Regions from separate parts of the Kitasatospora sp. NPDC028961 genome, predicted to be linked through region 2. Evidence: riboswitches for the same ligand, from Rfam matches in the RefSeq annotation. Region 2 holds a riboswitch; the other holds the start of a gene.

Region 1 (3,394 bases), on a different contig from region 2:
CCGGCGGTCGACATCGTGGGCACCGGCGGCGACCGGGCGAAGACCGTCAACATCTCGACCATGTCGGCGATCGTCGCCGCGGCGGCCGGTGCCAAGGTGGTCAAGCACGGCAACCGGGCGGCCTCCTCGGCGAGCGGCTCCTCGGACGTGCTGGAGAAGCTCGGCGTCAATCTGGACCTCTCGGCCCGGCGGGTCGCCGAGGTGGCCGAGGAGGTCGGACTGACCTTCTGCTTCGCGGCCAGGTTCCACCCCGCGATGCGGCACACCGCCCCGGCCCGCAGCGGCCTCGGGGTGCCGACCGCCTTCAACACCCTCGGCCCGCTGACCAACCCGGCCAAGGTCACCGCGCACGCGATCGGCTGCTTCGACACCCGGCTGGCCTCGCTGATCGCCGGGGTGCTGGCCCGCCGGGGGTCCACCGCGCTGGTCTTCCGCGGCGACGACGGCCTGGACGAGCTGACCGTCACCACCACCTCCCGGGTCTGGATCGTGCGCGACGGCGAGGTCACCGAGACCTCCTTCGACCCGCGCGACGTCGGCGTCCGGCTGGTGGGCATCGAGGCGCTGCGCGGCGGGGACCCGGCGTTCAACGCGGACGTCGCGCGCCGGCTGCTGGCCGGGGAGCGCGGGGCGGTGCGGGACGCCGTCCTGATGAACACGGCGACGGCGCTGGTGGCGCTGGACCTCACCGACGCGCCGCTCGCCGAGCAGCTGGCGGCCGGGATGGAGCGGGCCGCGGCGGCCATCGACTCGGGCGCCGCGCAGGATCTGCTGCGGCGCTGGTCGGAGGCCACCACCCGGGTGTGAAGCGGCGGTCGGGCCCGCGGGGGGATGCCTCCCCGCGGGCCCTTCGCGCGTCCGGCGGGGGCGTCGCAGGGCCCCGGCGGTGGACCGCTGTCCGGATGGCGGACCCCTGTTTGACCACTCGGCGGACGCGACCTAGAGTCTTCGCCAGGTCATGAGTGACAGCGTCAAGCCCCAGCTGGCTGTCCGGCAACCCTCCGTCCGTGGCGGGGTGCCCTGGGTGAGGACCGGGTCTCGCGGCGAACCGTCCGCGTGACAAGCGCGGACGCCGGCTGACACGCACCTCCGGGGTCCTTACCCGTCGAAGGAGTGCACCCCCATGTCCGTCGCCACCGAGATCTGCGCCCCGCTCCCCGTCCTCGGCCACGACGTCGAGGTCCCGCTGGTCAACGGTGACAAGGTCACCTACGCCGCGCTCGACTACGCCGCCAGCTCCCCGGCGCTGCAGCGGGTCTGGGACGACGTCGCCGCCTACGCCCCCTACTACGGCAGCGTGCACCGGGGCGCCGGCTACCTCTCCCAGCTCTCCACCGACCTCTTCGAGCAGAGCCGCCGCACCGTCGCGGACTTCCTCGACCTGCGCGAGGGCGACCAGGTGGTCTTCACCCGGGCCACCACCGACTCGCTGAACCTGCTGGCGGGCGCCGTCCCGGCCGGCACCCGGGTCTTCGCCTTCGAGACCGAGCACCACGCCTCGCTGCTGCCCTGGCGCCACGCCGGGCTGAGCGTCACCTACCTGCGCGCCCCGCGCTCGCACGCCGAGGCCGTCGCCGCGCTGGACGCCGCGCTGGCCGGGGCCCCCGAGGGCCCCAAGCTGCTCTGCGTCACCGGCGCCTCGAACGTCACCGGCGAGCTCTGGCCGGTCGCCGAGCTCACCGAGACCGCCCACCGGCACGGCGCCCGGGTGGTGCTGGACGCCGCGCAGCTCGCCCCGCACCACCGGGTCTCGGTGCGCGAGCTGGGCGTGGACTGGATCGCCTTCTCGGGCCACAAGATCTACGCGCCGTTCGGCGCCGGGGTGCTGGCCGGCCGGGCCGACTGGCTGGACGAGGCCGAGCCGTACCTGGCCGGCGGCGGCGCCACCCGCACGGTCGCCCGGGAGGCCGACGGCTCGGTGGCCGTGCAGTGGCACACCGGCCCGGCCCGGCACGAGGCCGGCTCGCCGAACGTGATCGGCGTCTACTCCATCGCCTCGGCCTGCCGGGCCCTGACCGAGGCCGGCTTCGACGCGCTGGAGGCCCGCGAGCGGCAGCTGATCGCCCGGCTGAAGGCCGGGCTGGCGGAGGTCCCGCAGGTGCGCGTGCTGAACCTGTTCGGCGCGGACTCGGCCCGGGTGGGCGTGCTCTCCTTCGTCGTCCAGGGCTGGAACAGCTCGCACTTCTCGGCCGCGCTCTCCGCCGAGTACGGCATCGGGGTGCGCGACGGCCTGTTCTGCGCGCACCCGCTGGTGCGCACCCTGCTCGGCGACGAGGACGTGGCGCCGTCCGAGTGCGGTGCGCCGGAGGCGTCGCTGCCGGGGGAGCGCAGCCTGAACGCGATCCGGGTCAGCTTCGGCGCGGGTACCCCGGACGAGCACATCGACCGGTTCCTGACCGCCGTCCGCGAGCTGGTCACGGACGGCGCGGCCTGGAACTACCGCAACGAGGGCGGCCGCTGCGTCGCGGACACCCGGCGCGAGGGCTGAACGGGGGAGGCTACTCGCCCAGGCCGAGCGCGAAGGCGGTCTCCAGGTCGTGCTGGGAGTAGGTGCGGAAGGCGATCTGGGTCTCGGTGTGGGCCACGCCCGGAACCTTGTTCAGCCGGCCGGGGATCACCTCGGCCAGGTCGTCGTGCCGGCGCACCCGCACCATCGCCACCAGGTCGTAGCCGCCGGTGACCGAGTAGACCTCGCTGACGCCCTCGATGGCCGCGATCGCCTCGGCGATCTCCGGGATGCGGTCGACGCTGGTCTTGATCAGGACGATGGCGGTGATCACTGTTCGGGCTCCTTTGTGAGGTGCCGCCAGGGTATCGGGCGTCAGCGGGGCCGTCGCGAGGGGCGGGTGGCCAGCGTGCAGGCGTACAGGAACCCCGCCGAGAAGCCGACCACGTGGACCAGGTAGGCGACGCCCGGCCCCGCCGAGTGCACCGACCACCACTGGAGCGCGAACCAGAGGCCGAGCACCAGCCAGGCCGGGAACCGCAGGGGCAGGAAGAGCAGCAGCGGGACGAGCGTGGTCACCCGGGCCCGCGGGTGCAGCCTCAGGTAGGCGCCGAGCACGCCGGCGATCGCCCCCGAGGCGCCGATCAGGACCCGGGTGGAGTCCGCCGAGTGCGCCTCGGCCAGCGCGAAGCCGTAGGTGGCCAGCGAGCCTGCCGCCAGGTAGAAGAGCGCGAACCGGGCCCGGCCGAAGCGGGCCTCCACGGTGGGGCCGAAGACCTGGAGGAAGAGCAGGTTGCCCAGCAGGTGCAGCCAGCCGGCGTGGACGAAGAGCCCGCTGAGGACGGACATCGCCGGGTGCTTGCCGGGGGTCGGGGCGGCCGGGCAGCCCGGCACCGGGTCGGGGGCCTCGGCCACCTGTTCGGCGCTCAGCGGCCGTCCGGCCAGCAG
Region 2 (3,394 bases):
AACTCCGCGCCGAAGGAGGGGGCCGTCGGGGTGGCGTAGAGCAGGTGGTGGACGAACCAGAGGGTGGAGTTGGCGACGCCGTTGTAGGCGGCCGCGAAGGTCTCCGGGTCTATGTCCAGCATCCGGACGGCCTGTCCGCCGACGTCGTGGCCGGCCCGGTCGAGGCGGCCGTCGGGGGCCTCCCGGGCGGCCCGGCGGTCGGCGTCGCCGAGCGCCGCGCAGACCCAGACGGCATGCGGGTCGTCGATCGCGGAGAGTCCGGACACCAGCCCGCCGCCGCCCCGGCGCAGGCTCAGGGTGCCGTCGGCCGCGGTACTGAATGACACCGGTCCCCGGTTGGAGGCCACCAGTACGGTGGCGGAACCGGTCGCACTCGAACGTTCGGTCGTGAGATCGCCCATGGTTGGTACGTTGCCGTGGGCCCGGGTCGGCAAACCCCCGTCCGGCGTCAGGCCTGGTGGCCGTGGTGGGCGGCGTACTCCGGGACGGTGTGCATCGGGGGCCGTTCCTCCGCGGTGATCGCATGGGTGTGCGGGGTGAAGATGGCGGCGCCGCCGGCCGGGGGCCCGGCCGTGGTGCGCGGGTCCCGGGTGAACTGGGTGAGCAGCGGATGGACCAGGTCGGCGGAGGCCTTCAGCCGGTGGGTCCGGTCCAGGCGTTCCAGGGCGGTGCGGTAGATGGTGGCGGCCATCCGCCCGAGTGCCTGGCTGTCCTGGTGGCGGTGGTGGCGTACGCCGACGTCCACCTGGGCGAGGGCGTCCAGGCCGGCGAGCTCCAGGGCGTCCACCAGGAGGCCGAGCTCGACGCCGTAGCCGGTGGGGAACGGCAGCCGTTCGAGCAGCGAGCGGCGGGCCGCGTACTCGCCGCCGAGCGGCTGGACGAAACCGGCGAGTTCCGGCCAGTGCAGGTTGAGCAGGGGGCGGGCGACCAGCTCGGTGACCCGTCCGCCGCCGGAGGGGACCACGGCGGCGTCGCCGGAGCCGGAGCCGTTCGTCACTTCGAGCGGCCGGTCGTACATGGCCTTGACCAGCTGGATGTCCGGCTCGGTGAGCAGCGGGCCGATGATGCCGGAGACGAAGGTGGGGTCGAAGGAGCGCAGGTCGGCGTCGACGAAGCAGACGATCTCGCCGCTGGTGACCAGCAGCGAGCGCCAGAGCACCTCACCCTTGCCGGGGGAGGCGGGCAGCCGGGGCAGGATGTCGTCGCGGTGGACGACCCGGGCGCCGGCCTCGGCGGCCGCGGCGGCGGTGCCGTCGACGGAGCCGGAGTCGACGACGACGAGTTCGTCGACGAGGGGCAGGCGTTCCATCAGCTCGCGGCGCACGGTGCGGACGATGTCGCCGACGGTGGCCTCCTCGTCCAGGGCGGGCAGCACCACGCTGACGGTGCCGGCCCGACCCGCCGCCTGCTTGGCCGCCAGCAGGGCGCCCACCGGGCGGTCGGTCGCGCTCCAGGAGCGGCGGCGCAGCCAGGACGCCGCCTTCGGGAGGAGCGCGGGTGTCGGTTCGGCGGGCACGGAACTCTCCTCGACGGATCGGGGTGGGACGGGGCATCTCGCGTGGCGGACGGTCCCGTTCAGGGTTGACGCCTTCGGATACAGTCTTCGTACAGCGATCGGACCTTCGCACGCCGGGGTCGTCGCTGAGCAGGACCACAACTTCACAGAGCTCATCCAGAGGGACTGAGGGAACGGCCCGTTGACGTCCCGGCAACCTTCTCGCACGGCAGGCCTCCGGCCCCGGCGGGACAGGTGCCAATTCCGGCCTGTGGCGCGCCCGCGTCACGGGGAAGATGAGGAGAGAGGCCTCCGCCATCATGGCTATCGACACCGCCGCAGCCGCCCCCGCGACCGTTGATCTCGGTCCCGCCGTCGCACTGTCCTGTCGGGAGTGCGGTACCCGGTTCCCGCTCGGTCCCAGCTTCGCCTGCCTGGAGTGCTTCGGGCCGCTGGAGATCGCCTACGACTTCGGGAGCGAGGGCGCGGAGGAGCTCCGCAAGCGGATCGAGGCCGGTCCGGCGTCGATCTGGCGCTACGCCCCGCTGCTGCCCGTCCCGGCCGACGTGGCCGACAAGCCGAACCTCAACCCGGGGTGGACCCCGCTGGTGAAGGCGGACAACCTGGGCCGCGAGCTCGGGTTCACCGCCCAGCTGCACGTCAAGGACGACTCCGGCAACCCGACGCACTCCTTCAAGGACCGGGTGGTCGCCTGCGCGATCGAGGCGGCCCGCGCGTTCCACTTCACGACCCTCTCCTGCTCCTCGACCGGCAACCTGGCCGGCGCGGTGGGCGCGGCGGCGGCCCGGGCCGGGTTCAAGTCCTGCGTGTTCATCCCGCACGACCTGGAGCAGGGCAAGGTCGTCATGGCCGGTGTCTACGGCGGCGAGCTGGTCGGCATCGAGGGCAACTACGACGACGTGAACCGCTTCTGCTCGGAGCTGATCGGCGACCCGGCCGGTGAGGGCTGGGGCTTCGTCAACGTCAACCTGCGCCCGTACTACGGCGAGGGTTCCAAGACGCTGGCGTACGAGATCTGCGAGCAGCTCGGCTGGCGGCTGCCGGAGCAGATCGTCATCCCGATCGCCTCGGGCTCGCAGCTGACGAAGATCGACAAGGGCCTGCAGGAGCTGATCAAGCTGGGCCTGGTCGAGGACCGGCCCTACCGGATCTTCGGCGCCCAGGCGGCGGGCTGCTCGCCGGTGTCGGCGGCCTTCAAGGCCGGCCAGGACGTGATCCGGCCGGTCAAGCCGGACACCATCGCCAAGTCGCTGGCGATCGGCAACCCGGCCGACGGCCCCTACGTGCTGGACATCGCCCGGCGCACCGGCGGGGCGGTCGAGGACGTCACCGACGCCGAGGTGGTCGCCGCGATCAAGCTGCTGGCCCGGACCGAGGGCATCTTCGCCGAGACCGCGGGCGGGGTGACCGTCGGCGTGCTGAAGAAGCTGGTCGAGACCGGACAGCTGGATCCGGCCAAGGAGACCGTCGCGATCAACACCGGTGACGGCCTGAAGACGCTGGACGCCGTCTCCGACTCCGGGATGACCACCGTCATCCGCCCGACGCTGGCCTCGTTCCGCGACGCCGGCCTCGCGTCCGCCTGACCCGTCCGCAGCCCCCGCAGCCCGTACCGGCCGCCCGGCCGCACCGCCCGAGGAGATCCCCCATGAGCGCCACCGTCCGCATCCCGACCATCCTGCGCACCTACACCGGCGGCGCCGCCGAGGTGGCCGCCGAGGGCGCCACCCTGGGCGACGTCATCGCCGACCTGGAGCGGAACCACGCCGGGATCGCCGCCCGGATCCTGGACGACGCCGGCAAGCTGCGCCGGTTCGTCAACGTCTACGTCAACGACGACGACGTCCGGTTCGCCGAGGGCCTGGCCACCGAGATCAA

Evidence for each region. A riboswitch is a leader RNA that binds a small molecule or an ion and turns the genes downstream of it on or off. The one in region 2 is predicted to bind S-adenosylmethionine.
Region 1: another riboswitch for S-adenosylmethionine. It lies ahead of ACZ4UX_RS08470 (aminotransferase class V-fold PLP-dependent enzyme); the one in region 2 lies ahead of thrC (threonine synthase).

Annotation. Positions count from the first base shown of each region.
Region 1 covers NZ_JBVHVO010000003.1:222,616-226,009, reverse strand. Annotated here, with positions in the region: gene trpD (anthranilate phosphoribosyltransferase) at 1-807, shown strand, start outside; SAM riboswitch class IV at 955-1,072, shown strand; gene ACZ4UX_RS08470 (aminotransferase class V-fold PLP-dependent enzyme) at 1,124-2,488, shown strand; gene ACZ4UX_RS08465 (Lrp/AsnC ligand binding domain-containing protein) at 2,499-2,780, opposite strand; gene ACZ4UX_RS08460 (rhomboid family intramembrane serine protease) at 2,822-3,394, opposite strand, start outside.
Region 2 covers NZ_JBVHVO010000027.1:16,886-20,279, reverse strand. Annotated here, with positions in the region: gene ACZ4UX_RS30410 (alpha,alpha-trehalose-phosphate synthase (UDP-forming)) at 1-401, opposite strand, end outside; gene ACZ4UX_RS30405 (glucosyl-3-phosphoglycerate synthase) at 449-1,516, opposite strand; SAM riboswitch class I at 1,666-1,798, shown strand; gene thrC (threonine synthase) at 1,816-3,102, shown strand; gene ACZ4UX_RS30395 (ubiquitin-like small modifier protein 1) at 3,165-3,394, shown strand, end outside.